Regions from separate parts of the Rummeliibacillus sp. TYF-LIM-RU47 genome, predicted to be linked through region 1. Evidence: riboswitches for the same ligand, from Rfam matches in the RefSeq annotation. Region 1 holds a riboswitch; each other region holds the start of a gene.
What was found. Region 1 has a riboswitch for S-adenosylmethionine ahead of F0527_RS07910 (methionine ABC transporter ATP-binding protein). Riboswitches for the same ligand answer to the same signal wherever they lie in the genome.
Positions count from the first base shown of each region.

Region 2: it holds a riboswitch for S-adenosylmethionine, as region 1 does, so the genes downstream of both, metK (methionine adenosyltransferase) here and F0527_RS07910 (methionine ABC transporter ATP-binding protein) in region 1, are expected to answer to the same signal.
Region 3: it holds a riboswitch for S-adenosylmethionine, as region 1 does, so the genes downstream of both, F0527_RS13310 (LLM class flavin-dependent oxidoreductase) here and F0527_RS07910 (methionine ABC transporter ATP-binding protein) in region 1, are expected to answer to the same signal.

Region 1 covers NZ_VVIR01000001.1:1,567,786-1,578,490, forward strand. Annotated here, with positions in the region: gene F0527_RS07900 (alkaline phosphatase) at 1-1,243, opposite strand, end outside; gene F0527_RS07905 (PA2928 family protein) at 1,589-2,914, shown strand; SAM riboswitch class I at 3,548-3,648, shown strand; SAM riboswitch class I at 3,792-3,894, shown strand; gene F0527_RS07910 (methionine ABC transporter ATP-binding protein) at 3,991-5,022, shown strand; gene F0527_RS07915 (methionine ABC transporter permease) at 5,012-5,662, shown strand; gene F0527_RS07920 (MetQ/NlpA family ABC transporter substrate-binding protein) at 5,681-6,523, shown strand; gene F0527_RS07925 (M20 family metallopeptidase) at 6,569-7,771, shown strand; gene F0527_RS07930 (DinB family protein) at 7,929-8,393, shown strand; gene F0527_RS07935 (ABC transporter ATP-binding protein) at 8,654-9,409, shown strand; gene F0527_RS07940 (ABC transporter permease) at 9,411-10,705, shown strand, end outside.
Region 2 covers NZ_VVIR01000001.1:2,204,751-2,215,455, reverse strand. Annotated here, with positions in the region: gene F0527_RS11115 (transposase) at 1-180, shown strand, start outside; gene ytkD (RNA deprotection pyrophosphohydrolase) at 232-699, shown strand; gene F0527_RS11105 (alpha/beta hydrolase family protein) at 683-1,462, shown strand; gene F0527_RS11100 (hypothetical protein) at 1,480-1,935, shown strand; gene pckA (phosphoenolpyruvate carboxykinase (ATP)) at 2,027-3,613, opposite strand; SAM riboswitch class I at 3,892-4,009, shown strand; gene metK (methionine adenosyltransferase) at 4,257-5,450, shown strand; gene F0527_RS11085 (YiaA/YiaB family protein) at 5,702-6,121, shown strand; gene F0527_RS11080 (gamma carbonic anhydrase) at 6,165-6,689, opposite strand; gene F0527_RS11075 (alpha/beta hydrolase) at 6,930-7,730, shown strand; gene F0527_RS11070 (alanine/glycine:cation symporter family protein) at 8,038-9,534, shown strand; gene F0527_RS11065 (isoprenylcysteine carboxyl methyltransferase family protein) at 9,552-10,073, opposite strand; gene F0527_RS11060 (type III polyketide synthase) at 10,078-10,705, opposite strand, start outside.
Region 3 covers NZ_VVIR01000003.1:140,340-151,044, forward strand. Annotated here, with positions in the region: gene F0527_RS13280 (YhgE/Pip domain-containing protein) at 1-44, opposite strand, end outside; gene F0527_RS13285 (LysR family transcriptional regulator) at 167-1,066, shown strand; gene F0527_RS13290 (MFS transporter) at 1,203-2,426, opposite strand; partial or broken gene F0527_RS17270 (hypothetical protein) at 2,651-2,767, opposite strand; gene F0527_RS13295 (hypothetical protein) at 2,821-3,351, opposite strand; gene F0527_RS13300 (FAD-binding oxidoreductase) at 3,363-4,832, opposite strand; gene F0527_RS13305 (ATP-grasp domain-containing protein) at 5,212-6,159, opposite strand; gene F0527_RS13310 (LLM class flavin-dependent oxidoreductase) at 6,152-7,231, opposite strand; SAM riboswitch class I at 7,324-7,437, opposite strand; gene F0527_RS13315 (SDR family oxidoreductase) at 7,696-8,457, shown strand; gene F0527_RS13320 (helix-turn-helix domain-containing protein) at 9,010-9,810, shown strand; partial or broken gene F0527_RS13325 (HIT family protein) at 9,874-10,355, opposite strand; gene F0527_RS13330 (TetR/AcrR family transcriptional regulator) at 10,575-10,705, shown strand, end outside.

The sequences.
Region 1 (10,705 bases):
CAGTATGCCCGCCAGTAGTCCAGCCTGTGTTTGAACGCTTATCGTAAATTTTTTCGATGGCATTATCGATATCTGTTACTTTACCTGTGTTGGCTTCTTTTACAGAATTGATTTCATCTTCCGTTAAAGACAAACCGCTATATTTCTTTAATGTACCTTCAACATCGGCCCCACCAGCAATTTGTGCTGCCATAAAATCAGGGGTTTTCTTTGCAGCTTTAATGGCTTCAGGGAACCAATTATAGTCATCATTTGCTGCTAACGAAAATCCGCCAGTAGAGTGATCGGCAGTTGCCACAACTAATGTGTTTTTGTCTTTTTTAGCGTAATTGATAGCAGCTTGAAATGCTTTTTCAAAATCCTTCATTTCACTCATAGCGCCAACGATGTCGTTGTCATGGCCTGCCCAATCAATTTGGCTTCCTTCAATCATTAAGAAGAAGCCGTCTTTATCTTTGCTGAGCTGTTTTATTGCTGAATTGGTCATATCTGCGAGAGAAGGGGTTTCGGCATTTCTATCAATCATCTTGTCCATACCGCCATCAGCAAATAATCCGAGTAATTGTTTATTCTTATTCTTTTGTAATTCAGCTTTCGAGGTAACATAGTTATAGCCATCTTTTTTAAATTCTTTTGTCAAATCACGATCTTCTCGTACGAAATTAGATTTGCCTCCGCCGAGTAATACATCAATTTTATGTTTTCCTTTTACTAATTCATCAAAGTAATCATCAGCAATACCGTTCATATTCTTACGGCTTTCATCATGTGATCCGAAAGCAGCGGGAGTAGCATGTGTAATTTCAGAAGTAGCAACTAAACCAGTTGCCTTGCCCATTTCTTTTGCTGATTCGAGGACTGTTTTCACATCTTTCTTATTATTATCGACTGCTATTGCATTATTGTACGTTTTTACCCCAGCTGACATAGCCGTTGCTGCAGAAGCAGAGTCAGTTACATTTTGTAACGGATCTTCTGGGTAAGTCATTTGTTGACCAACTAAGTACCTGTCAAATGATGTTTGGTTTTTAAACTTTGAGTTTGAAGAATTTTTCAAATACCGGTACGCGGAAGTATATGAGTTCCCCATACCATCACCTATTAGGAAAATGACATTTTTAGGCGCTGTTTTCTTAGAAGAACTTTTTGCCTCTGCCTCTGACCCAGCAGTAGTAAAGCTGCTAAGTGCTAGAGTAGATACGGCTGCAATCGAGATTAGCTTTTTTGATAAGAATGATTTCATGAATAACATTTCCTCCTTTATTTGGTCTAACTATACTTTAATCAATTATTATTAAGCAGATATTGATAGAAAGATAAGATATTGTAAAGAAGGGGTATTTTGGTTAAAAAATTTTTGGGAGGGACTATTTTAATAGAGATCCAGCTTTTGTGACGAAAGTATGTTGAAAATAGCTGGCTTCAGGAAATATGCCAGCTATTTTTCTAGCTATAGGTGCTCTGCAACAACAGATGAGAGTTGGTAGAGGCTGGTGAGGCAAATCTTGGGTCATGTACATGTGAAAACTGTGAGAAATAGGAAGAGAATGATATAATTAAGTAAAATATTAATTAAAAGGATTGGAAAATGGATATAATAACAAATTTTTTTGAAAAGTGGCTAATACTACTAAACTTTAATACTAATATAATACATAATACGGCTCTAATCATACTCTACCTCCGTTTATTATATTTGCCTATCAAGATGATTTATATAGTAGCGAAGAAGAGAAACGAAGAAACTGAGCCTTCTTCAATAATTAAGATTTTTAAAAAATTAATTATTGTACTGTTCTTTAATTTTCTACTCGGTTCGGCCTTACTCAAGTTCCTGCAGCCAAATTATCTAGCCAATTGGATGCCAACAGGTTGGCGGTCTGATTACATTCTGTTAACAGTGATTGCTGCCTTAGTTATCCTATTATTATTTATTTTTATACCTCGCCAAATTTATCAATTGAAGAAAAAAGAACAAACCTTAGGTAAAATGTTCTTCAAATTCAGCTCGTTTTTAATAACGGTGTTTTTCGTTTTTTCATGCCTGTTATGGGGTTTTAATGGACTTTTCGCACCTAAAAGAATCGAATTAGAATCACCTGTTGTACTATTCGATTTAAAAGGAAAGCCAATATCCGTCGTTAAAATAAGTAAAACTACTCCCAATGGAACAGAAAATGGAATAACCACCAACTTCAAAGGCTTCTTAATGAGTGCTATTGATCTTCATACTGGCAAAAAGCTTTGGAGTAGGATCTCTACTTGGCAAGAATACTTAATAGGAGAGACTAGTGAAGGCTTGTTGTTGTTAAATAATAAAAAGAAAACCCTTTATTTTATAGATCCCAAGACAGGGAAAAAGCAAGCAGATGAAAAAGACTTTCTGCATAAATTCCCTGTATTAGCAGATAATTTAAGCTACATGTATACTGACTATTCCATTAAAGGTCCAAATAAAGTCTATCTTTACGGCTTAGATGGTCGTTATTTTAAATTAAATTTAGCTACGAATGAGATAAAAGAAGATCCGGGTTATGCTGATAAAATACGTACTTTACCTGTAGGATGGGATGAACGTGTAGCTGGCGTTGAAAAGCGAAGCGATAAAATAAAAAAACTTTACCCCGAGCTAATGGGCGTAAGGCTAGTTGAAAGTAAACCTGTTGAAAAGCAGCTCATTGTTTATCAGAAAAAGCGAAACGATAATCGTCAGACCTTAGCCTTGCTTGATCTTACAAAACGAGACTTGATCTGGGAGCAACTTTTAGATGCTCCACTTGAAAATGCCACTACTTCATTAGAAGTATTCGCTGACACAAAGTTTGTCTATGCTTGGACGGGGCGTTATCAATATAAAATCAACAAAGAGACAGGGAAAGTAGTTTATCAGTATGATTATAAGCTTGGAAAATAATTATTAAACGAAACTACTAAAGTCTCTTTCTTCTACTTTATTTACTCTAAACCATCTATAAAAGCCGATGAAATTCTACTTAGCTGTAAAATTTCATCGGCTTTTAAATTGGAAAGAGTATTTTTCCACTTTTATTTGTAAATTTCATATCCACTAGTAATCAAAAAAGAAAATAAACATAAACCTAAACAACCCAATGCAACACCCATAAAAATAAATGTTACTGTTAAATTTTTATTCATTGATCGGAAGAAATTAACTAAGAAAATGACTAAACAAATGATAAAGAAAGAAGTCCAATAAGGTAGCAATGTACGAGTAAGACCTAAAATAAGAAAATTAAGAAGAAATACAAAGCTTACAAGCAAAAAAAAAGTCAGTATTTTTTTCATAGAATTACTCCTTTGTAAAATGTGGGTAATAACATTTTAACAAAATTTTCTAAAATATATAGTGCTTATTAGATAAATAATCATTGAAAATAGATAAAAATAATAAATATATAAACCTCGTTAGTCTATATAAATAATAAAAGAAACAGCAATAAGAAAAATAAAAATCTTTTAAAATATTATTTTATATTGACAATTCAAAAATGACCATGTATAGTAAAAATCAATCAAATAATCATTTTTCTTATCCAGAGAAGCGGAGGGACTGGCCCTGTGAAGCTTCGGCAACGGACATATGCACCGTGCCAATTCCAGCAAGCGATTAAGCTTGGAAGATAAGAACACGTATTTGTACATATGAAGCCATATGTCTTTGTGTCCTTCTTCTTCCATGGAGAAGGATTTTTTTATGGCAAAATTAATTTGAAAGGGGGAATTAAAAACACAGTTTAGCAGATGTACCACATATACTTAATTAAATATTGCTCTTATCAAGAGAGGTGGAGGGACTGGCCCTTTGAAACCTCGGCAGCGGACATTTTTGCACCGTGCCAATTCCAGCAAGCGATTAAGCTTGGAAGATAAGAAGACGTTTCCGTACATATGAAGTCATATGTCTTACTGTCCTTCTTCTTCCATGGAGAAGGACTTTTTTGTTGAAAAAATCGGAAGGAGATTGAACGGATGATAGAATTCCAAAATGTTTCTAAAGTGTATAACAGCGGAGGAAAGGAGATACGAGCATTAAATTCGATTAATTTAAAAGTTAATAAAGGTGAAATATTTGGCGTAGTCGGCTTCAGTGGTGCAGGAAAAAGCTCCTTAATTCGTTGTGTAAATTCACTAGAAAAACCTACTTCCGGAAAAGTCATAGTAGACGGCCATGACTTAACAACCATTAGCAAAAAGCGAATTCGCGAAGTAAAGAAAAGCATTGGTATGGTATTTCAACACTTTAATTTGCTCAATTCCAAAACAGTATATGCAAATGTAGCCATGCCGCTTATTTTAAGTAAAGTTCCTAAGGATCAAATCAAACAAAGGGTTTCAGAATTACTTGAATTCGTTGGTTTAGGTGACAAAGCTCAAGTCTATCCTGATCAACTATCCGGCGGCCAGAAACAACGCGTAGGCATAGCGCGGGCTTTAGCAACACAGCCTTCAATTCTACTTTGTGATGAAGCGACCTCTGCTCTAGATCCACAGACAACGGGTTCCATATTGGAACTCTTGAAGAAGATTAACAAAGAGTATGGGATTACGATTTTAATGATCACGCATGAAATGGCTGTAATTCGAGAAATATGCGACAGAGTGGCTGTGATGGAAGCGGGGAAAGTGATCGAGGAAGGAACAGTATTTGATATCTTTTCCGCGCCGAAAACTAACACTGCTCAAAACTTTGTTAGTACCGTAATGCATGATCAAATTCCACCATCAATTCTCAATATGATGGAACGCAAGCAAGCACTAAATCATATTTTCCATATTACGTTTGTCGGCGAGTCTACAGGCAGTCCTTTTTTATCACAGTTATCTAAAATTCTCGATGTGGAAATCAATGTGCTATTCGGCAATATTACTGAACTGCAAGGTATTCCTTTTGGCAAACTGATTGTTGAAATCCAAGGAGCCGATACGGAAGTGAAACGAGCATTATCATATATGCAAGCTCAACAAATTCTTTACAAGGAAGTGGTAGCACATGCTAGTTAATTCTGAACAAATCATTGAAGCGCTCATTCAAACTATTCAAATGGTTGGTTTTTCATTTATCTTTTCAATCATTATCGGCCTTCCGCTAGGCATCCTGTTATTTGTCACTCGTAAAGGACAGATCATTGAGAACCTTCCAGTATTCACGGTTTTAAATGCAGTGATCAATGTTTTCCGATCTGTGCCCTTTATTATTTTGCTCGTAGCCATCATCCCAGTTACCCGGCTCATTGTCGGAACATCTATTGGAACATCTGCAGCTATTGTTCCACTAGTCTTCTACGCAGGCCCTTACATTGCTCGATTAGTTGAAAGCTCGCTACTAGAGGTTGATAAAGGTGTTTTAGAGGCGGCAGATGCTATGGGGGCTACTCCATTTCAGACAATTTTCAGGTTTTTACTGCCTGAGGCTCTTAGTTCACTTATTGTGAATTTTACCATCGCGACAATTGGTCTGATTGGCGCATCGGCTATGGCAGGAACCGTAGGCGGCGGTGGTATTGGCGACTTAGCCATAACGTTCGGCTATCAACGTTTTGATACGACCACCATGCTAATTACCGTAGCCATACTAATTGTTTTGGTTCAGGGGCTACAGTCATTTGGCAACATTTTATCGAAAAAAATAAGAAGAGGTTAATCTAAGGAGGAAATTAAAATGAAAAAATGTTTACTATCCATTCTTGTGCTGTCACTAGTTATTTTTACGGCAGCCTGTTCAAGCGAATCCAGCGGGAAGGAGGCAGATGGAAAATCAAAAACATATAAAATCGGCATTACGGGGACAGATACGCAAATTTGGGATTATGTAGCGAAAAAAGCAGCTAAAGAAGGAATCAAAATTAAGCTTGTATCTTTTAATGATTACGTACTTCCAAATACAGCGTTAGCAGATGGTGAGTTGGATGCCAATTCATTCCAAACTGTTGCTTATTTTGACCAATTTATTAAAGAACATAATCTTAAACTTGTTCCAATTGCTACAACATGTTTAGCACCAATGGCTGTTTACTCAAACAAATTGAAGGACATTAAAGATATCAAAAAAGGTGCAAAGATTGCTTTGCCAAATGATGTTTCAAATCAAGGGAGAGCCCTTTTATTACTACAGCAGGCTGGCCTTATAAAATTAGTAGATGGTTATGATGGCTTAGGTTCTATTAAAGATAGTGTTATTGAAAACCCTAAAAAAATTGAGCTTATTCCTACTGCTCCTGCTCAAATACCGAGAGCATTAGAAGATGTGGATGCAGGCGTTATTAATAATGGTATTGCTCGAGATGCAAGCCTTAATCCAATCAAAGATTCAATTTTCCATGAGAGCGAGACAGCAATTGATTATCTGAACATTATCGCAGTGAATGACAAAGATAAAAACAACAAAACATTAAAACGAATTGCAGAGTTATACCAAGAGGAAGATACAGCGAAATTTATCAATAAAGAATATGGCGGCACACTGATCCCAACATTTGTACCATTGAAGAAAATAGGTTGGTAGAAAGATTGTTGCTAGAAGTTTAATAAAATATGAGGAGAATCTAATATGACACAAGTACTTATACATTTAAGTGAGGCAATAACTACCAATGTTGATGTTAATCAAGGAAGGTATATTGAAACAAGCCACAAGATTCATAATAATCCAGAGATCGGAAATGAGGAATTTTTTGCTTCTGAAGAATTAACAAACCTTCTCCAAGAAGAAGGTTTTGCAGTAGAGAGAGATGTGGCTGGTCACAAAACAGCATTTGTTGCTCGCTATAAATCTACTAAACCAGGTCCATCAATTGCTTTTTTAGCTGAATATGATGCTCTTCCTGGAATCGGTCATGCATGTGGGCATAATATTATTGGAACCATGAGTGTTGCTGCTGCTATCAGTTTAAGCAAAGTGCTGGATGAAGTTGGTGGAGAAGCGGTTGTCTTTGGTACACCTGCTGAAGAGGGAGGACCAAATGGAAGCGCGAAAGGTAGCTTTGTGAAACACGGATTAGTAGAAGGAATCGATGCGGCAATGATGATTCATCCCCAAGGTGTAACCAATCTAACATCGCCTTCGCTTGCAGTAGATCCGCTTGATTTCGAGTTTATCGGCGCAGCGGCGCATGCAGCAGCAACCCCTGAAAAAGGTATCAATGCACTGGATGCTGTTATTCAATTGTTTAATGGCATTAATGCCTTACGGCAACATGTGACAAGCGATGTTCGAATACACGGCATTATTACACATGGAGGAGATGCGCCGAATATTGTTCCTGAATATGCAAAAGCTAGATTTTTCATTCGAGCAGCAACAAGAAAAGGATTGAATGAAGTAACCAAACGTGTAAAAGCTATCGCTGAAGGAGCAGCCCTCGCAACTGGGGCTAGACTTAATATTATTGGCTTCCAAAATGAAGTAGATAATCTGTTGCTTAATGATACATTCAATGCAGTGTTTAAAGATGTAATAGAAGAATTAGGGGAAAAGGTAGCTGGTGGACGCGATGGAATCGGCTCTACAGATGCAGGTAATATCAGCCAGGTAGTCCCTACTATACATCCATATATTAAAATTGGTCCAGATGATCTTGTACCTCACACGATTGAATTTAGAGAGGCTGCAAAATCTAAAAAGGGTGATGAAGCGTTAATTAAAGGTGCTAAAGCACTTGCTCTTACAGCATTACGCTTGATAACTGAACCTTACTTGTTAGATGCAATCAAAAAAGAATTTAACCAGAAAAAAGCAGACGAAGCAGAATAGAACTAAAAACCCCTCAGTAATTAGCTGAGGGGCTTTATTTTATCTAGATACAGAAAATTATTATTAAGGATGATAAACTATAGCTAATTCATTTGGAAAACCACTCTATTTGTTTGGAACCTTACATAGTAAATTATATAAGGAAAGAGATGATTATATGATAAATGGACAAAATGAGATAATTAAACATCATCAATATGCTATAGAATTTGTGCGATCATTGAATAATTTAAGAGAAGAGAAATGGAGGATGAAAATAGAAGAAGGGAAATGGACTGTAGCAGAAATCATTGGACATTTAATTCCTTGGGATGAATTTGTCCTAAATAATCGTTTACCTTACCTATTTTCAGTTCAGGAACTTCCAATAGGGCCGGATGTAAAAACATTAAATGCTACATCTGCTGGTAAAGCTAGAGAACAAGAAAAAAAGGTAATTATAAACGACTTTATTTCAGTAAGAAGTGAACTTCTTCAAAAAATAGAGGGAATTCCAGATACACGTTGGAATGAAGAGATAACTATTGGACAAACAAAGCTAAATTTATATGATTATTTTAAAGGTCTTGCAGAACATGATCTGCATCACTTCAATCAAATAAAATACAAAATTAACCAATAATGAGCTTAGGGTGGGGATATCGCATCCTTTTTTATTTTGTACAATTGAATAGTTAAACATAACCAATATTTATATACCTCGTCAGTCCATATAAAAAATATAAACACTACAATAAGAAATATATAGTTTTGATATTACTCAGGTTTTATTGTATTTCTGAACAATTTTTTATATTTAAGGTTTAATTAAGGTTTAGATTAAAACAGTGTAAGGTAGGCCCTTTATAATCTGAAATGTAGTCATTAAGGGAGGACATTTCAATGAAAAACATCTTATCCGCAAAAAATGTTCAAAAAGTGTATGGGACAAAAGGAAATCAATATAAAGCATTAGAGGATATTGACTTTAAAATAAATGAAGGTGAATTTATTGGTATCATGGGTCCTTCAGGTGCAGGGAAATCTACATTGCTGAATATATTTTCTACCATCGATACACCCACTTCAGGAGAAGTGATCATCGCTGGGCAAAATATTGTAACCATGAAGGAAGAACAGTTATCAGATTTTCGACGCAATAACCTCGGTTTTATTTTTCAAGATTATAATTTGCTAGATACTTTAACAGTAAGGGAAAACATCTTATTACCTCTGGCATTGTCCAAAGTGTCTCCAAATATAATCGAAACCCGTGTAAAAGAAATAGCCGAAACGTTTGGTATTCAAGGAATACTTGATAAATATCCATATCAAATCTCTGGCGGGCAAAAGCAGAGAACAGCTGCTTCAAGAGCAATGGTGACAAAACCAAGTCTTATTTTGGCGGATGAGCCAACAGGGGCTTTGGATTCAAAATCTGCTACTGATTTACTGGAAAGTTTAACAGCTCTTAACGAGCAGAATCATTCAACCATAATGATGGTCACACATGATGCCTTCGCAGCAAGCTTCTGTAAACGCATTTTATTTATCAAAGATGGAGGAATCTATGCGGAAATTCAAAAAATGCAACTTTCCCGTGAAGAATTCTTTCAAAAAATACTAAATGTCCTTGCTTCTCTTGGAGGTGGACAATAAAATGACGCTATTTAGCATCGCCCGAAAGAATATTCGAAAAAACTTTGCTAACTATTCTTTGTATATAGGCTCAATGATTTTTAGTATCATCATTTACTTTACCTTTGTTTCTTTAAAGTATGACCAATCAATACAAGAAACCACAGAATCATCCGATAAAATTAGCTCAGTCTTTAATGGTGCTTCCATTGTGCTAATCATATTCGTTGCTGTATTTATTTGGTATTCAAACTCATTTTTTGTGAAGAAACGTAAGAAAGAAGTCGGTCTCTACTCTTTACTTGGAGTTCGCAAGAAGCAAATAGGCCGAATGCTATTTTACGAGAATTTTATTATGGGTCTCATTGCTTTAGTGTTCGGCATTATCCTTGGTTTGTTCCTGTCAAAGGTTTTTGTCATCATTTTAATGAAAGTAATGGGATTTGAAGCCATTGGAAGTCTAGCTATTTCTTCTCAAGCAATAGTAAATACGATTATCGTATTTTTACTGATTACCGCTGTTACATCAATACACGGATATCGATTAATTTATCGGTTTAAATTAATTGAGTTATTTAAAGCGGAGCAAGAAGGCGAAAAAGAACCCAAGTCGTCTGTAATCACTGCCATACTTTCGGTTCTCTTAGTTGGGATTGGATATTGGCTTGCACTACAAAATATTTTAGTGTCTGAAGTATGGAGGAAAATTGGTTTTTTGGTAACACCAGTTATCATCTTAGTCACAGTTATTTTGGGTACGTATTTGTTGTTTAGTACATTAACGGTTTATTTATTAAAACTATTAAGAAAAAATAAAAACCATTTTTGGAATGGCATCAATTTAATCAGTACATCACAACTACTATACAGAATAAAGGGAAATGCACGTACATTAACAATTATTGCTGTTCTAAGTGCAACTACATTAACTGCGGTTGGAGCTGCTTATAGTTTATATTATAACAATCGTAGTAATGCAGAAATAGTTAATCCTAATAGCATGATGTTTATTGCTAAAAACAAGAATGTATCTCAGCAGATCGAAGGGCAGGTATCGGGAGCTAAAAATCATAAAATTGTCTATCATGAGACGTTGCCTACAATCATGTTGGATGTCAATATAACCAATCTCCATAACAACAATTTACCAGATGAAATGGAATACAGCATTATCAACAACAAAACCTTTAACCAATTAGCTAAATTACAAAAAAGAGATGAATCTTTATCATTACAGGGAAATGAAGCAGCTGCACTAGAAGCTGGCTATTCAGAAGATTTCTCACCCAAGTATGTTGGAGCATCGATTCCTTTAAA
Region 2 (10,705 bases), 640 kb from region 1:
CAAATGCAAGGATGGGAAGCAAGTGGTATGTGGCGTGCACACCTTCCAGCTGTTCCTTATCATCTTGATGCACAAAACAATGAAGTAGATAAACGGTTGGCTAAAGTTTATGCCATCATTCATGAATACGGCGATGAAGAGACTAAGAAATTTATTGAAGGAATGCCTTATTACAGTTGATGGATTGATTTACCTTCGTTACACTTATAAAAACAAGGAGTGAGCGAAGGTATGTTTACATATACAGATTTAAATGGCTTTGGTTGTGAACTCTCTTTTAAAAAGAATTCTTTTTCCATCAAACCTCAACATGTGTTGGTGTTAGCGAAATATAAAGGGAAATGGTTGTTGACCGAGCACCCTCTTCGCGGTCTTGAATTTCCGGGCGGTAAGGTAGAGAAGGGGGAAATGTTAGAAGATGCGGCAAGAAGGGAAGTATATGAAGAAACAGGGGCCGTGCTCTCGGATATAGTTTGGTTTGCCACTTATATAGTTCACGCAGAAAGGCCTTTTACGAAGGCGGTATTTATAGCCTCTGTCCAAGCAATCGAACAAAATCACCAGTATAAAGAAACAGCTGGCACATGCCTGTTGGATGAGGAAGAATTAGATCACTGCACCAATCTAAGTTTTTATATGAAAGATGCAGGGATGAAAAAAATGTTAGAGAAGGTGAGTGAACGTGAATATCAATGGTGATATCCATTACATGAGGGATTATCCATCGCCCAATCCAAATGTCAAACTTGCCGAGATTACATATTGGTCGGAAGGTTTAAAAGTGAAAGGGCTTCTTGCTACGCCTCTACAAAATCCAAAGAGTGAAGGAATCCTATATTTGCGAGGCGGCATTCAAAATGTGGGGATGGTACGTCCTGCTCGTATTACACAGCTTGCGGCAAATGGCTTTGTCGTATTCGCGCCGTATTATAGAGGTGTACGCGGTGGTGAAGGAAAGGATATGTTTGCTGGCGAAGACCGCTTTGATGCAGTAAATGCTGTCGAAGTGCTGAAGCGTTTTTGTGACAGTGAGAGAATTCATTTGTTCGCATTTTCTAGAGGTGGGCTTATGGCTCTTTGGACTGGTATTATTCGAAATGACATCACGTCCATTGTTACATGGGGAGGCGTCTCTAACATTGAGTACACATACGAAGAACGGGTTGATATGCGTCGGATGATGAAACGCGTATTCGGAGGTTCTCCTATGACCAATCCAGCTGCATATGAAGAGCGCACGCCTTTAGACCGAATAAAAGAAATTAATGCTTCGGTCTTAATTATTCATGGGATGAAAGATGACAATGTGAGTTTTAAGCATGCTGAACTACTTGAAGAGCGCTTAAAGGAATTGGATAAAAGAGTTGAAACCTGGTATTATCCCGAATTCACTCATTACTTCCCGGGTGTAGCTAATCGCAATGTCCTCCGAGGGGCATGCCAATGGATGAAACTACAATAAAATAAGTAGGTGAAAAGATGGGTTATCTTAAAGCGACAAATGATGTAAGGCATAAAAGTGATACCTTGCCGTTTAAAAAACGCTATCCTTTCTGGCAGGAATTATGGGAGGTTTATTCTGGACCCTACAATGAGCTGCAGGTGCAAAATTGGAAGGAAGAAAGCGAGGCAATTCAAGAACTGGAACAATTCAGTTTTAGTTCACAGGATGAAGGCTTAGTAAAAATTCAGCGTGTCACCTTAAATGATAAAATAAGAGATTATTTTATTCACCACTCAGCCGATTCAAAAGAACAGTTAAAATGGTTTTCTATTCTGTTCCATGATGATCATGGAATAGAAGGCATTGAAATAAGAAATTACGCAGAAGAAATTTTCTTTAATCAAGTAACGAGAGAAGATGCCGAACCTATTCTCGAAATGTTTAAGAAATACGATACAGAAGCAGAATTTTTTCCAGATGATACAGATTAAAAAACCAAAAATCCCCGGCTAGCCTTGGGCCTGCCGGGGATTTTTTGCGATTTGGATTTACTTATAGGTTGTAAGCGATAAGTTGTAGCAATTAAACGATTGGCGCGCCTTTTTCAGAAATATCTTTTGAAATGACGCCGAATTTTTTAAAGTTTTCATGGAACATGCCAGCAAGTTCTTTAGCTTTTTGATCATAAGCATCTTTATCCGCCCATGCATTACGCGGATTTAAAACTTCTGTTGGCACTCCTTCGATTTGTGTAGGCATAGATAGACCAAAGAATGGATCTTGCTCTGTGAATACATTGTCTAGCTTGCCGTCGATTGCAGCACGAACCATTGTACGAGTATAAGATAGTTTCATACGGCTGCCTTCACCATAGCTGCCGCCAGTCCAGCCTGTATTAACTAAGAATACATTAGCTTCATGAGCATCGATTTTCTCACCCAACATTTCTGCGTATACAGAAGCATGCAGTGGGAAGAATGGAGCACCAAAGCATGTAGAGAATACTGGTTCTGGTTCTACGACACCGCGTTCTGTTCCAGGAATTTTGGAAGTGAAGCCAGATAAGAAATGATACATCGCTTGCTCTTTTGTTAATTTACTGATTGGAGGCAATACGCCAAACGCATCAGCTGTTAAGAAAATAATTGTTTTAGGGTGACCACCTACAGATGGACTTGCAATATTTTCGATATTTTGGATTGGGTATGCAGCACGTGTATTTTGAGTTAATGTAGTATCATCATAGTCAGGTATACGTGTTTCTGGATCAATCGTTACATTCTCAAGCACTGTGCCAAATTTGATAGCATTATAGATTTCAGGTTCTTTTTCAGCAGAAAGGTTGACTGTTTTCGCATAGCAGCCTCCTTCAATATTGAATACTCCATTGTCTGACCAGCCGTGCTCATCATCACCAATTAATTTGCGATTGCTGTCAGCAGATAAAGTCGTTTTACCTGTACCGGATAGGCCGAAGAATAATGCTACATCGCCTGATTCACCAACATTTGCAGAGCAGTGCATAGACAGAATACCTTGTTGTGGTAATAGGTAATTCATAATGCCGAAGATTGATTTTTTCATTTCGCCAGCATATTCTGTGCCGCCGATTAAAATAATGCGTTTTTCTAGAGATACGAGAATGAATGTTTCAGAAGATGTTCCGTCTACTGCTGGATCAGCTTTAAAGGTAGGAGCAGAAACAATAGTGAAATCTGCTTCATGTTCTTCTAATTCTTCAGCTGTAGGGCGGATGAATAATTGATGTGCAAATAAATTATGCCATGCGAATTCGTTCACAACACGAATGCCAAGACGGGATGAAGGGTCAGCACCCGCAAATCCTTTGAAAACAAAAATTTCTTCTTTTTCTTTTAAATAGTCTACTACTTTCGTATATAATGAATCGAAAACTTCTGAAGAAATAGGTTGATTGATTTTGCCCCAATCAATTTTGTCTTTAGAGGATTCTTCTTCTACCATAAATTTATCTTTAGGAGAACGTCCTGTATATTTGCCAGTTACTGCGCGAACAGCACCATCTACCGTTAAGATTGCTTCTCCACGTGAAGTTGCTTTTTCCACTAATTGTGGAACTGAAAGCTGTTCTAAAATATTGCGCCCTTGTAATAAATCATTCAGTTCATTCGCAATTTCTACTGAATTCATCTGTGTACGTACCATCCTTTTTATATTATTACCCTTGCTAAGTGGGTGAGTATTAATCATTTCGAGAATTAGTATAACACATTAAGCGTATTAGTCTATACTAATAACTCGTTATTTTTTAAAAGTTTTCTATATAAATTAATTCATTAATTTACTTTACGAAAACGCTTAACTACATCACACAACAAAATTCATCAAAAATCAACTTTTTTCTTTATTTTTCATCGAAAATTTGACTTTCTTGTTCAATTCGCTTACTATATGCTATAGAACGGATACTCTTATCCCGAGCTGGTGGAGGGTCAGGCCCTAAGAAACCCGGCAACCTGCATTTTATCAAGTGTTAAATGTGCTGGTGCTAATCTGATGCAAGGAATATTCCTTGAACGATAAGAGTGAAAGGTGCTTACGAAACATATCCTTTCCTCATTGTGCGAATGAGCGAAAGGTTTTTTTGTGTAAAAATTGAGGCAAATTGATTTTGTTTCATATTAATATATAGCATGTATGTAAGGGCACTTTCTATATCCTCGTGTTTAAAAAGCAGCTAAAGCTTGGCGTTTAATCCATTTAAACGGACATGGGTAATGAGTACCGTATCACTTTCGAGAGGATCTCGTTGATTTAGGAGGAAACCAACCAAATGACTAACAGAAGATTATTTACTTCAGAAAGCGTAACAGAAGGACATCCAGATAAAATTTGTGACCAAATTTCGGATGCCATTTTAGATGCCATTATTGCAAAAGACCCGAATGCGCGAGTTGCATGTGAAACAACTGTCACAACAGGCCTTGTCCTTGTTGCAGGAGAAGTGACGACCTCAACATACGTTGACATCAAAGGAATTGTAAGAGATACAGTAGCTGAAATTGGTTACACACGCGGTAAATACGGTTTCGATGCAGAAAACCTAGCAGTACTTGTAGCAATTGGCGAACAATCACCTGATATTGCACAAGGTGTAGACCAAGCACTGGAAGCTCGTGAAGGAAAAATGTCAGATGCAGATATCGAAGCAATTGGTGCAGGGGACCAAGGGTTGATGTTCGGCTATGCTTGCAATGAAACACCTGAGTTAATGCCGCTTCCAATCAGCTTAGCGCACAAATTGGCACGTCGTTTAACAGAGGTTCGCAAGACAGGTCAACTTGCATACTTGCGTCCGGATGGAAAAACACAAGTAACAATTGAGTATGATGAAAACAACCATCCAGTGCGTGTGGATACAATTGTTATCTCAACTCAACATGATGAAGATGTAACCTTAGAACAAATTCAACAAGATCTTAAATCAACAGTAATCAATAATGTAGTGCCAGCTGAATTACTGGATGAAAACACAAAATACTTCATTAACCCAACAGGCCGCTTTGTAATTGGTGGACCAAAAGGGGATGCAGGTCTTACAGGTCGCAAAATCATCGTCGACACATACGGTGGGTATGCGCGTCATGGCGGCGGTGCATTCTCAGGGAAAGATGCAACAAAAGTGGACCGATCTGGAGCATATGCAGCACGTTATGTAGCTAAAAATATTGTAGCTGCAGGCTTAGCAGAGCGCGCAGAAGTTCAATTAGCTTATGCGATCGGTGTAGCTCAGCCAGTTTCTATCTCTGTAGATACATTTGGTACAGGAAAGGTCACAGAAAGCGAATTAGTAGAAGCCGTGCGTGAGACATTTGATTTGCGTCCTGCAGGCATTATCAAAATGCTTGATCTTCGCCGTCCAATCTATAAACAAACAGCGGCTTATGGACACTTCGGTCGTGTTGATTTAAATGTACCTTGGGAAAATACAGATAAAGCTGAAGAATTGAAAGCTAAGTTTAAATAAATTGAATTTCATGCTATGGAGGTTTTTCCTCCTTGAAGCGATAAGCTGATTCTTATGAGAACCCTGTCACATTTGTGATAGGGTTTTTGGTTTTTATTCTCCATTATTCTTAATAGGGTGTGAACAAACCATTCTTTAAAAATAAAATGAAGACAAAATAAAAACCGTGCACACAGAGATGAATATAATTTCGGTTCATAACCTTTTCTCTCTTTGAATAAGTTAATAAGAAGTTCAAGGAGGAGAGATGGTTGAAAACAAATGAATTCTTTTTTCTCACATGGGCTGCTTTTTTAACCGGCTTTGGTTTTGTCTTAGTTGCGATTTGGAATACAGATTGGCAACTTGTTGAGCGAGGATTCTATACTATTTTGTTGGGGTGGATTACTTTTTCTGCTTTTTCACTTGTAAAGACAATTCGCGATCGGCACGACGGAATTAAAGTAACAAAAGAATATTTGCTCCTTTGTTATTTATCAACGATTGCTTCATTTGGAATAGGGATGATAAGTGTTTGGAATACAGAATGGGAGCTTGTCGAAAAGGGATACTATTGGTTAGGGATCATATTTGTCTTATACACCTCTTTCGCGCTATCAAAGGAAATTCGTGACAGACAATATGGTAAGTCACTCAAAGGCAACATCAATGGAGAGGAACAAGAAGAATAAAAGTAAAGAGATGGCCTCCCTTTTGAGAGAAGCCATCTTTTTATTATCTTTCTGAATTTTGTTGGACAGATTTATAGAATTGGCCCTTTTCATGATATTCGTTGATAATGCGGACCATGTCTTTTTTATCTTCATCAGTTAATTCCCGTACAACTTTAGCTGGTCGTCCGAAAGCCATCGTATTCGGAGGTATTACTTTGCCTTGTGTCACAAGGCTTCCTGCCCCGATGAATGCTCCCTCGCCAATTTCTGCGCCGTCTAAAACAATGGATGCCATACCTATAAGCGCACCTTTTTTTACATGACAGCTATGTAGTGTCACTTGATGGCCAATTGTTACCTCATCTTCAAGGACAAGCGGTCGGCCGGGACTTTGGTGTAAACAGCACAAATCTTGTACATTCACTTTACTTCCAATAATAGTAGGGGACACATCACCTCTAATCACTGTATTATAAAATACAGATGAGTCTGGTCCAATTGTCACATCGCCAGTGATAACGACATGATCTCCTATGAAAACAGAAGGATCGATATTAGGTTTTTTGTCGTGATAAGGGTAAATCATCGAAAATTCGCCTCATTTCAAGCTATGATGTTATTAATATCGTAACAAATGGTAGATTGGAAGGAAACTGAAATCTGTAAAATACGTTAAAATAGAGTGATACGACAATCAGTGAATTTTATCATCTCTGATTGTTACCTAAACCTATCAGGTATTGATGGTCAAAATAAAGAAGTATATCATTCTAATTTTTGGTAGCCATTAATACGGGAAAAGTGAAGAATTGAGGAGCGGAATAGAATGTGGAAATGGGAAGCAGAGGGACAAGCGAAAGCTGTTGTTGTTTTTATACATAGTGCATATGAACATCATCGGAGATATCCATGGCTTATTGAAAAGCTACGTGTATCTGGCATGCATGTTATCACAGGTGATTTGCCTGGACATGGCGAAGTGAGCCGGAAAAAGAAAGCGCATGATGAAGGATTTAAAGAGTACCTAAAGTTCATTCGACAAATGATGGAGGTTGCTATAAATTATAATTTACCAATCTTTATAATGGGGCATGGCCTTGGCGCAAGCCTTGCAATGGAATTAATACAAATACGGAAATACGAATGCGCAGGCATGATACTAACATCTCCATGGCTGCATCTTACACATCAGCCATCAAAATTTTCTAATGCTCTTTCAGGGATTAGCAAATTAACAGGGAATTTAAAGATACAGCATGATATACCAATCAAAAATCTTTCACGCAGTTACGAATTTTATAAAGAACAAAAGGACGATCCCTACTATTTTTCAGGCATTACAGTGGGGTGGTATAAAGAACTGCAGCAGTTTATGAAATCATTGTGGACAAAGAGAGAAACAATTCCGGATATCCCGGTCTTGCTAATGAATGGGGGAAGCGACAAAATTGTGTCTCCAGCTTATAGTAAAAAATGGCTTTCTCAACAAGAAACGTCTGAATTCCAATATAAAGAGTGGAAATCTTGCTATCACGATCTTTATCAAGAACCAGAACGGGAAGATATCTATCAATATATGGAATCCTTTATGTTTAATGCTTTACGCAATATCGGGTATATTATCTAATTTAAATTAAATGGAAGTGTGTTTTTAAGAGGTAAATTTTTTTGAGCCACAGTAAAAAAATATAAATCTGGGCATATGCTTTAATTTTGCATATGTCTTTTTTTTGTCACATATTCAGATTCTAGGCGGCATATCATGTGTAAATCTTACTACTAAATGTGTTGAGGAGGAGTCGAAATGAAATAGCATAACAAATTATATATTTATATGGTAGAAAAATAAAAAAGATTATTTCGAAAATTTTGTTTGCAATCTATCAATATTTAAAATATATTGAATTATAAGAAAACTATAAAGGGGTTTTTTTATGGGGGATTTTGTTGCAGCAATAAATGACATTTTGTGGGGGCCGTGGATGATTTACGGCATATTGGTTGTTGGATTAGTCTTTTCAATCATTATGAAGTTTCCACAGGTAAGATTTATTAAAGACATGGTTTTATTAATGTTCAAAGGGGAAAAATCAGAAAAGGGGATTTCATCCTTCCAGGCATTATCTATTGCCTTATCAGGTCGTGTAGGTACCGGTAATATCGCAGGTACAGCTACTGCCATTGCATTCGGTGGTCCTGGCGCTGTATTTTGGATGTGGATGATTGCTTTTATCGGAGCGGCTACTGCATATGTAGAGTCAACACTAGCACAAATTTATAAAGAAGAACGAGATGATCAATATCGTGGCGGTCCTGCTTACTATATTGAAAAGGGAACAGGGAAAAAATGGGCTGGTATTATTTTTGCCATTGCAGCATTGATGGCGATGGCCGTCCTAATGCCTGGTGTTCAGACAAACGCTATTTCAGATGCTATGCATAATGCATTTGGTGTTAGCCAGTGGATAACTGGATTGATTGTGACTGTTCTATTAGCAGTTATTGTTATCGGTGGAGTTAAAGCCATTGCAACTGTAGCACAATATGTAGTGCCATTCATGGCCATTTTGTATATGATTATGGCTGTTGTTATTATTTGTATGCATATTGGTGAAATTCCACATGTATTAAAGCTTATCTTTGAAAACGCTTTCGGATTCGATTCAGCTTTTGGCGGTATGCTTGGAGCAGCGATTGCATGGGGAGTAAAACGTGGCGTCTTCTCTAATGAGGCTGGCCAAGGTACAGGAGCTCATGCGGCAGCTGCTGCGGAAGTTTCTCATCCGGCTAAACAAGGCCTAGTTCAAGCTGCTTCTGTTTATATCGATACATTATTGGTTTGTTCTGCTACAGCATTTATGGTTCTATTTTCTGGTACCTTTAATGTATTCGATGAAGCTAAAAAGAAATTTATCTTCTTAGGAGACTTCGGATCAGGCACTATCGCTGATCAAGTATCCGCAGGTTCTGCCTATACGCAATTTGCGGTAGACCAATCATTCCCTGGTTTCGGCTCAGGCTTTGTAGCAATAGCCTTGTTCTTCTTTGCTTTTACTACTACAATGGCGTATTACTATATTGCTGAGACAAATATTGCGTACTTATTTAAAGGGAAAACTCAAGTTATAGCAATGTGGATTACACGTATTGTGTATTTAGCAGCCAACTTCTATGGCTCATACAAAGCGTCAACATTAGCATGGGCTCTTGGCGATGTGGGCCTTGGATTGATGGTTTGGATTAATGTGATTGGTATCCTGATTGTTGCGAAACCGGCCATTAGGGCTTTGAAAGATTATGAAAGACAGAAAAAAGAAGGCAAAGATCCAGTATTCGATCCTACTCCTTTAGGAATAAAAGATGCAGATTTTTGGGTTGAATATAATAAAGAAAAGAATGCAAAAGATAATAAAAAACGAGATGCCATTTAGGCTCTCGTTTTTTTCGTTTAATATTGTTCTTGTTTTTTATAAATGCTATTTAGCGCACGCTCTTCTTCAGGAATTCGTACATACATCATCAACATGTTTAAAAGGGTGAAGAAAATAGCCGTTACATATGCTTGGAATATCAATGGAATGACAAGAATTTCTAGGGCGACGATGACATAGTTTGGATGAGGAATCCATTTATAGGGACCCTTTTTTACCAATTGAGCGTTAGGCAATACAATAATTTTTGTGTTCCAAAAGTGACCGAGCGATTTAATTGCCCAGATCCGACCTAATTGAAGGACGATAAATACTGCAAGTAGCCATGGCCATATGGGACTCAATGTAGATTCCTTTACCATGTACTCGATGAAGAATGAAGCCAAAAAAGCGACATGGAGCATCACGATATATTTATAGTGTGCCTGCCCAAATTCAATTGCTCCTTGGTTTTTCATATAACGCTCATTATTTCTTGCCACACGGAGTTCTACTAGCCGTTGAATGCAAATTAGTGCAAATACGATTATAAATAGCATACATTCACTCCCATTCCAATAAAACAAGTTCACCGCTAAAACCTGGTCCAAGTGATGCCATTAAACCTTTTTCGCCTTTTGATGGCTTGTTTTCCATAATATATTTCAAGACATATAAAACAGTTGGAGAAGACATATTGCCGTGATGTTTTAAAATATGAGAACTAGGTGCTAACAAGTCATTTGGCAGATTGAGAGCTTTTTCATAGGCTGTAAGAACCTTTTTGCCACCAGGATGCAAAATAAATTGTGTGAGATCTTGTGCCTTGGAATCATGAGTATTTAAAAAGTCATGCACAAAAGGGGCAAACCAATTTTCAACAATTGGCGGGATACTCTTAGAGAAAATAACATGCAAGCCGTTATCCTCGATTCGCCACCCCATTACATCTTCTGAATGAGGCATAAGACGGGAAGCATTTCCTTTAATTGAAGGTAAAGCTTCTTTTGACGAAAGTGATGCTTCGTCACCTGCAACGAGAGCGCATGCTACACCGTCACCGAATAAAGATGTCCCGATAAAATTGCTTTTATCCAAATCATCTGGCTGGAATGTAAGGCTGCATAGCTCCAGGCATACGACAAGCACTACTGCATCAGGGTGTGCAAGGCAATAATCATTTGCTCGGCTA
Region 3 (10,705 bases), on a different contig from region 1:
CACATTGCCATAAAATCGCGCTTAATCAATTGTAAGCCCTTCAAGTATTATCACATCCTCAATTTTTTTCACCTTACTTATAGTAATTACTTTTATGCATGTTGTATAATACATTATTAATTATCAAATGATAGCTTTAAATCTATATATGGAAGGACTACCATCTTTGGAACTATTACAGCTACATTATTTCCAGACTGTTGCAAGGTTAGAGCATATGACAAAAGCGGCTAAAAAGCTGCAGATTGCCCAGCCCTCCCTCAGTAAAACGATATCAAGATTGGAAGAAGATTTGGGTGCACCTCTATTTAACAGAGAACATCGTCAGATCAAATTAAATGAGTTTGGTAAGTTGTTTTTAAAACGGGTTGATAGAGTATTTTTGGAGTTAAATGAAGGGAGGAAGGAAATTTTAGAGCTCTCCAATCAGCAGGAAAGCAAGATTACACTGGCTGTTACCATTCCACGCGTTCTACCTGATCTTCTAAAGAGCTTTTTATCTCAGTATCCGAATGTAAAATTCCAGCAGTTTCTACAGCCCTCCTCTTTCGTAAAGGGACAATTAGTGGAAGGGAAAATCGATTATTGCCTATCTTCCATTCCTATCGACGCCCCAGATATCGTATGGGAACCGCTGATCACGGAAGAAGTCTATCTCATCGTACCACCTGGGCATCCTTTTTCAAATCGAGATACGATTAAACTAGAGGAAGCAAAAAATGAATCCTTTATACAAATGCATACTGGCTATGGTTTTCGTAATTTAACGGACCAGTTTTGCTACGAAGCAGGGTTCACTCCTCATATCGCCTTTGAAGGTGATGATCCTACGGTCATTGGTGACTTGGTGAAACAAGGATTAGGCATTGCCTTTATTCCAGAAATGACTTTGCTTCATCAATTTGGTCAATTCCCACATAGCCTTCGCATTACAGAGCCACATTGTCTACGGACAATCGGGCTAGCTTGGTCTAAAAGCAACTATCTGTCAGAGACTGCACAGCAATTTAGAGAATTTGTGAAAGACTATTTTAACGTTTTGTCTACTAGGCTTAAAAAGGATTAAAATTTCATAATTATACTATACAAAAAAGCCCCCATTCGAATTGGGGGCTACAGAATAATTATTTGAGTGTGGAATTTGGTATATTAACCTTCGTAATTGGCAAAGGCACTACGTATAGTCGAATTGATTTTGGTTATTAATTGGCTTCTTTCAACCGAGACTCATTTGATACATCTTCGCCGCTCTTGCTTTTCCATATCAACGTAAAGCCTAAGCCTATCAGCATAAATATTCCGGCAATAATATATGGAAAGTTGATGTTGATGTCGAATAAGAAACCACCTAGAGCGGGGCCAAATATATTTCCTAGACTTGTATACGTCGAGTTCATCCCAGCGACAAACCCTTGTTGATTGCCCGCTGCTTTAGATAAAGATGTAGTTAGTGCTGGACGCAATAAATCAAAGGCTAGGAATATGATACAAGTGACAATCAGGACGGTTATAAATCCAGAAATCATAGTAGAAACGAAGGCTAAAATAGCACATACGATTAAACAAAGCTGGATCAGCCCTTTTTCTCCGAGTTTCTCAACCAGTTTTCCAAATAGCATAATTTGAACGATGACAGCGACAATTGAGCTAAGCGTAATAATCGTTGCAATATCCTTAGCTGTAAAACCAAATTTATGATCTGAGAACAAGCTAAAAATGGTTTCATAGGCAGATAAGCCAAACGCCAAAACGAAGACAATAATAAATGCAACTAAGTAGATAGGCTTGACTGATTCCTTTAAATCTTTAAAGAATGTAGTCTCTTTACCCTTTGATAAATTTATTTTGCGTTCTTCTTTAGATATGGGTTCCTTTAATATGAAGGTTGAAGAAACGGCTGCAAGGAGTGCGATCGCTGCAGCAAAGAAGAATGGCATACGAATGCCCATATCAGCAATAAACCCACCGATACCCGGTCCAATAATAAATCCAGTGCTAATCGCAGCCGACACATAGCCCATTGCTTTTGGTCTTTCCTCAAGACTTGTAATATCCGCTATATATGCTGTAACAGCAGGCATAATAAATGCCGCGCTAATCCCGCCCAATGCTCTTGATATATATAAAATGAAAATGTTCGTACCTAATCCAAAAATAAGCTCTGATAAACTGAAAATAAATAACCCTGAGACAATCATGACTTTTCTTCCCAGATTATCAACCCACCTACCTGCAAAAGGCGAAACAATCAATTGCGACACCGCAAATACAGCTACGAGGGTCCCCATAGAACCACCCGACAAATGCATATAATTCATGAATGATGGCATGACTGGAATAATCAATCCAACTCCGAGAAATGCTATAAAAATATTACTTAACAATATAACAATAACCATTTTTTGATCTTTCATTGATTTCACCATAAAATTTCCTCTTCTATCTCCTTTTTCATTCAATTTCTAAAATGTTTGTTGCTTTTAAAATAGCCAAGCCATTTTCCTAGTTACTTATTATTCTCCTTACTTATATCCTAAGGTGTATAGTAACCATATAGTCAAACATATATTTCATTCATTAGGTAATTTATTTCATCAAAAAAGGCAGTGCAGATTTTTTCTTGCATACCTTTTATTATCTAGCTATGTTTTTATCCCTTTTTAATCAGTATCGGGATGTGTACATTTTTTTCTTTCGCTGTTTGGATGGAGATATCGTAACCCGCATCTGCGTAGCGAACAACGCCTATGCCAGGATCTGAGCTCAATTCCCCATTCGTAACCATTTCATTTACTTTTAAAGCAAAGACGATTGACCCGATTAAACCTTTTTAGATAAGCGAAATTTTCTTTTACAAATAAGCTCCCACAAGCTGCACAAACACAACAAAAAACCAAAAATTGTAATATATACAACGGGAGAAATTATTTTAATAAAGGTAAAACCGATCATCATGAACCCGACGATTAAATAATGGTGAACAGCATGTAAATGATATGTTTCTTGTTCAGAATGCCATGCACGAAAGTAACCTTGTAATACACCAAGAAAAACTTGCAACAGCACTACCGCGTAAGGAAGGCTTTCAGACCACTGATTGATACTGCCCACTAGAAGGTACACAACGCCCATTCCTGCATACACCAAAATGATATAAGACTGGTCCTTATTCTTTTTCGACTGAAAGATTTGGTACCCCCAAGCAGCCGCAAACGAAAATGCAGCAAAGAACCAGGCAAATAAAGTGAATGTCAACGATACTTCCTTCAGCCAAACAATATAATAAGGAAAAATAATGGCCTGTCCTACTGTTGCCACAAGCGGGATTACGCCTGCATTTTTATGATTCATGTTCTACTCCTTCACTTTACGTAGTGTTCATAAAACAAATTCTGGAAGACGTGATTTGGATCCCTCTTCTGCTTTTCGTCAGCAAACTTTTGCCACTTAGGATAAGACTTCCTAAATTGTTTCTTTGTTTGATACCGGTAATAAGGCAGGTAATAGGTCCCTCCATATTTGAGCGTTAAGTTTGTCCACTTCTGGATGAGCGATGTGGCGTTTTCTATTTCTTTTTCCTTTAATCCATGCTGTATTAGTACTACAAGACCAAACATATCTTCTTTGGCGTAATTCAACGACGTTAAGTTGTCATTCGCCGCATATCGAACCGTAATGTTATGAACTTTGAAATCCTCTTTTTTGTCGTTCATTGGAATAACCTGCTTTAACTCATTTATATAGTCTTCGTAGGCTTGAACTGGTACAAAGAATTCTTGAAGCACTTCCACCCGACCAGGCTTCGTATATTCCATGAATGTAGATTCCGAGCGCATGGCGTTATTCCGCGTAATCTCTTTTCCATCAAGTGAACTGATATATATTTTTTGTGATTTCCAAAATAAATCCTCTAAAGTACCGCCTCTTCGTCCCAAATCAAGGGCGAGTTTGGATAGACGGACACCTTGTTCTTTTTTGAGTAAAGTTTTCTGCGCCTGTTTACCAGTGTAGTTATAATCGATGACATACATTTCGTCTAAAAAGGAGCTTGGCGCCACACTCACTCGGGCATAATGCATTGCTGTATTACTTTGATTCATTAATCGATTGAAATAGGATTCATACTCGCTAGTCTTCAACTTTTGTGTATGGATGGTATATAGATCATCTTCCGTCAATTCTAATGTCACATCTAAAATTACACCGAATAATCCATATCCGCCAAATACGTACTTCATCCATTCACCTGGATCATCCCGAGTAATTTTCTTTATTTCACCTTTTGGGGTTAATAACGTCATTTCTTTGACTGTTTCTGCTAAAGGACCGAAGCGGATATCCCGCCCATGCGCATTTACTGAAAGGGAACCTCCAATTGTAAAAATGGACTGAGACTGTGTCACTTTCAAGGCTAAACCATATGGGAGTATTGCCTCTTGGACATTTTCCCAAGTAGCTCCTGCTTCTACTCGAATCTTTTTTTCCTGCTTGTTAATTTCTAGTATCCTGTTCAAAGTCCGCATGTCGAGAACAACACCATCTTTATAATATGTATGACCCCCTTGCGAATGCTGCAACCCAGCAATTGAGATCTTCTGGCCGTTCTTATTTGCTTTTTTTACAATCCTTTGCAAATCATTTCGGTTTTTTGCAATTACGACCTTTTCAACACGTTCAGGAAGAAGGCCCGTGTAGTCTGTTACTAAACCGCTTTGGGAAATCCCATACTTTCTTTTCTCAATAGGGATGTTCCAGCATATTGCACCCACGAACAGAACAACTATACTCCCTAAAAACCACGGTTTTTTGAGTAGCTCGGTTATCTTTCGCATAGCAACTCCTCCCTGTCATACTGTGAGTTGGAATAATAATACGTTCATTATACAATGTCAGCTATGGAAAAAACCCGGTTATTTTCATAACATGCGCAAGATATTCAAACAATAGTTTATAAATCCATTGAAAATATACTAAAACATCATATAATCAAAATCAGTTTAAGAAACTTGCAATTTTATATTTAACTTCTTCTAAAAACGTTGACTTCAGATAAACCCCTAGAAAAAGCGTTAGTCCTCGCAAAGCGACTAAATTAGTGCCGTTTAAAACTTGTAATACGATTATTTTCTTTGAAAAGGCAAAAAAAACGGCCTCAGCCGTTTTTATTGTCCAATTGATTTGATCATACGGATCAAATATTAACTCGCTAGCCTATACAGTCACTTCCAATTTTTTAAGCTCTCCACCTAAATACTTAGCTATTTCAAGCATTCCATAAATACCTTTGTTGGCTTCCGCTTCACTGTTATAATTGGTATTCGTGTTAATATCATATGTGTAAATATGGCCTTCTTTATCTTGGATAAACTCTATACCTGCGATTTTTATATCATTGGCTGCTAGCAGAAGTTCATATTTCTCAAAAATAGGATGTTCAAAGCCTTCTCTAATCTGGAATTTTGCAGGTTTGGCGCTTTCTTCTCCAACAGGGCAGAAAAGATCATCAATTGCACATGCATCGGCAGGACATAATTCAAAGCCTTCAGAAGTGTCCACCCGAACAGCATAAAAATACTTTCCACCAATAAATTCACTACGTGTAATAAAAGACTCAGGAGACTCGATATATTCCTGCAGCAATGTAATTCCATCGACTGGTTCCTCAAAGCTATCCCCATCAATATAGTTTTGCAGGGCATCTACAGACGTAAAAAGCTGTACCCCAAGCCCTTTTCCAGCTCGGTTATGCTTTGTTATAAATTTCTTTGTGCCAAATTCCTTCGCTGCTTTCAGAATTTCTTCTCTTCCTACTGCAGCAATTGTTTTCGGTGTTTTGATGCCGTACTTCTCTAGTTCTAAGTACTGTAAGACCTTACTTACCTCTAGCTGAAGGGCACGGCTTCCATTGATCACTACTCTGCCATGGTGCTCCAACCAAGAGAGAACAGCACTTGTTAACTCTGGAGCAAATCGGTTGCCTCGTGTATGAGATGAAGCACTCATGCGATTGTAAAAAATCCCTTCAGGTGGAGTAGATGTAAGATCAACTGTCCCTTTTACAAGATTCCAATCTTCATAAGGAAGTTCTAACTCTTCTAATCTTTTAAATAGATGCTCTGTCCATTCACTATTCTCATGAATTACGTATATTTTAGACATGATATTCCTGCCCCCTGCTTTTGTTTTCTAGGATTGTGGACCTTAATTCTTCCACTTTCGGCATAACCTGTTTCGAAAAGCGCTCCAGTTCCTCTAGCTGTGGAGAACATTGTAATAGTAGCAAGTTAACTCCTGCTCCCTCAAAGGCTATGATTTGATTCGCAATGTGCTCAGGTGTGCCAACTAAATTTGGTCGGATTCCGCGATTAGATACTGAATAATCCTGTAACTGAATTTGATGTTCAAGCTCTGACTTAGATGTAAAGTCTTTAAAGCCTGCATATCCACTTAGATTGTTCACCGTTGTAATTCGCTTTAATTCTTCTTGCGCTTCTTCTTCCGTATCACGGCAAATCACATAGGCTGCCATTCCAAGAGTTTTAAAGGGCTCACGACCAGCTTCTTCTCTACGCGTTTTCATATCAGAAATCTTAGCCTTCGCTTCCTCCACTGTATGACCATGAATGACATAGGCATCACATAGCGATGAAATGATTTGTTTACCTTTTTCACTTTCCCCGCCAGCATATAAAATTGGATGAGGACATTGCACTGGTTTAGGCGAAAGCTTTGCTTGCTCTATTTGATAAAACTTCCCCTGATAAGAAAATGTATCTTCCGTCCATAAGCCTTTCAATATTTCAATAAACTCGGCCGTTCTATCATAGCGCTCGTCATGTTCGGTAAAAACGCCGCCATATTGCTTCGCCTCTTCTGCCCACCAGCCCGAAACTACATTTAATGTGAAACGTCCCTTGCTAATATGATCAATAGTTGCCGCCATTTTTGCAGTTACAGCAGGATTATGAAATACGGGGCGAACGGCTGCCATGATTTCAATTTTTTCTGTTACTGCTGCCAAAGCTGCCGCCGTAGACCATGCCTCTAACGAATCTTGGTCAGTGCCTTTAATATCATTTAAATATAGTTCTGCGATTAATGTTGTATCATATCCCCATTTTTCTGCTGATTGAATTACTGTTTTCGCATACTCATACGTGGGCGGCATATTTTCTTCCTCTACATTTCTCAACCAACCACCAAAAATAGGCAACCAAAATCCGTACTTCATTTCTCCACTCCTTTTCCCAAAGCTAATTATACAAATAAAAAAGTCTCCTCCCGAGATAGGGAAAGAGACTTTTAACAAAACAAGTTTGTCTTCTCCTATCTTCCAAGCTATATGCCTGATGGAATTAGCACAGTATTCTACTACATTAGTAGAACCTGTTGCTGAGGTTTCAAAGGGCCATGTCCCTCCACCTCTCTGGATAGATCGAATTATTTGATTTTTGAAATTTCAACTTAAAATGAATATTACCCATAATATGAACCATTGTCAATAGAATATGCCATTAATTCTTACTAAGTTAATAAGAAAAGGAGGTTTATTAAATTTCTTAGCCTTTGAACGATGTTAATCCCTATAGTAAGTGGGTAGTATTAGGATATACTACCATGGGCTACTGAAAAATCGTCAGTACAGGATCCTGTATTTTTATCAGAATCACATGCTATTAGAAAAGAGGAATTACATTGAAACTTTCAGGAAATACAATCCTTATCACAGGCGGAAGTTCTGGAATTGGCTTAGCTTTTGCAGAACGATTTTTAAAAGCAGGAAACAAAGTCATCGTTACAGGACGGAGAGAAAATGTTCTTCAGCAGGCAAAAGAAAAGTACCCAGAGCTGATCATTCATCAAAGCGATGTAAGCATGGAATCTGAGCGCATTTCCCTATTCGAATGGGTAACAGAAAACTATCCCGAAGTGAATGTGTTAGTGAACAACGCAGGAATGCAACAACGCTTTAACATATTAAAAGCAGATGCAAAGAACGATTGGGCTTATTTCAATCAAGAAATCACCACCAACATTGAAGCGCCATTCCATATGACCATGCTTTTTGTACCCTATTTCGCTAAAAAAGAAGAAGCTACTTTTATCAACATTACATCTGGGTTAGCTTTTACCCCGATGGTCATCGCGCCAATCTATTCAGCTACGAAGGCAGCATTCCACTCCTTTACGATGAGCTTGCGTCACCAGCTTGCCGAAACAGGTATAGAAGTGATTGAAGTTGCCCCCCCAGCAGTCAACACAGATCTAGGCGGTGCCGGACTGCATACAAATGGTGAGCCATTAGATGAATTCGCAGATGGCATTTTCAAGGGCTTACGAGAAGGCAAACAAGAAATCGGGTACGGCTCTTCCGTTGAACGACTCCGCATGCCACGAGATAAGTCAGATGAGCATGTAGCCAATATGTACAATGCCATGAAACATACAATTGAATAACATGCTTGAATAAAAAAACTCGCCACAATCGGCGAGTTTTTTTCTGTACCATTGGTAAACCAATCCTTCAAATTATTTTAAGAATCACGGACATGAGTACAGATCGAAAACCGTTTACTTCATAGAATACTAATGTGTGAGATACACAATAACAAAAGAGCGGTAAACAGCACGACAAACAAGATGCTCTAGCGAAAACAAAAATAGTTACTACTGGAGAAGCATTATCTAATCACATTCAATACGTAGTAAATGATTTTGTAAGAATTAAAGCAGTATCTAATAAAATACGTGGTCGTGATAACGCTCTTGCACAAAACATTTAAAAAAATGTATAAACAATGTCAACCCATTCATTCAAATACCATCTCATCCCATTCAGATTATCATCTTATGTAAAATAAATTCGCATCTCACACATTAAATTGAGGAATGTACAACAAATTGTTGTACATTCTTCTTTATATTGTAAACAAAAATATTTTTTATTTTATGTCCCCTTTTCCCTACTTTCTTCTATTTACTTTATAAAAGCAGAAAGAAGGAAAAAACATGGCACGTTTTGAATATTTAGCACCTTATACATCTTTTACAACTGTACAAGAAATGGACGAGCAAGTAGAACAACACATCCGCAAGCATTACTACAATTTGACCCCATCCGATAAGGCCGTTCTCTATAAAATGGCTTCGCATGCATTGGATTATCCAGGTGCCTGCCACTTAAAGGCACAAACAATTTCAAGTGCTTTAGGCATTTCTGTAAGAACTGTGTTCCGCACGCTCAAACGTTTAGAAGAGTTTCAAATTATCCAACGCATCCAAACAAAAAAGATGAATGGCATCAAAGGCGCCAACATCTTTTCTATTTTACCTTGTGATGACACATTGGTCGTGGCACATCAAGAAGAAGCTGAAACCCCTTGCGAGAGTAAGGTAGAAGCAGTGCAACTGGAACAGGAACCATCTTTTTCTTCTAATCCTAAACATCAATACGGTAAACACACATACCCGATGTTAAATACATCTCTGCGTAATAGAATTTTTCATTATCTTTCATCAACAACTGGCAACACCTCAGAAACAAAGAAGTTTGTAGATGTCGTGTACAAGCAACTAAAACCGTTGCTGGAATGGGAAATCTACCAAGTCCGCAAACAACAGCTCGAAGACATCAGCTTTACAGCCTTCAAAGAAACCATTCAGCAGACCAAGAAGCAATTCATCCGCAACCCCTTTGGCTATATGTATAAAAAGCTAGATAGAAAGCTGGAACGGTTTACGGTGGAAGTGATGGAGTTTTATGAGGAGGAGAGTCGGAATGGAAGTGAGGTTAGAATGGGATTTCTATAGAAATCAAAAGAGATTGTTATCACTTACCTGGATAACAATCTTTAGATAATTTTTTGTATCATACTATTTATTCAATTCTTTACCCAAAGCATTAATTGCATTCATTACTTCCTTAATATTTTCTCCGCTATTCATGTTGTTGCGAGCATGAAGTAGCACAGGTCTGACAGATTCTACTGAACGCCCAAATTGATACATCCATTCATACCGCGGAACCATCCAGGTATGAAAATGGTGAGTTGTGTCTTCATTGTAAAAGTAATAAACATTTTCTATACCTAACACTTCCCTTTGAGCTTTTCTTATTTTTGTCAGTAAGTTTATGTAATCCAATTTTTCTGCTTCAGTTAATTCATCAAAGCATTTAATATGGCGTTTAGACGCTAATATGATTAATCCTTTTATTGGATATGCAACATCTTGATGGGCATGAAAATATTCGGTTTCAATTACGACACCACCATCTGGCTCAATAAGTCCACAGTTGCACAGCTTAGACATTCAACTTTTACGGTTTTTCCGTTTGATAAAGTTATTTCTCTCATACATTTCCTCCTTGTTATTTTTAGTTCTGTTAATCTGTTCTGCTTTTGGTTTTCTATATTAGCTATTTGACATAAAAATAGCAATGCACATACTCGTTAAGTGAGAGAAGTTCACCTTTAGATTGCTTTTTACGTAGTAATAAATTTAGATTGACAACACCAAACGACACTTTTATTATTATATAGACCGTTCGTTATAATTTGATGGAGGTATGATCTATGTCTAGTAAAGAAACATCCCGTGAGAAAATCTTAGAAGCAGCTACCTTGCTTTTTCATTTGAAAGGTTATCATGCTACGGGGTTAAGTGAAATACTTAAAGAGAGTGGAGCTCCAAAAGGTTCGTTATA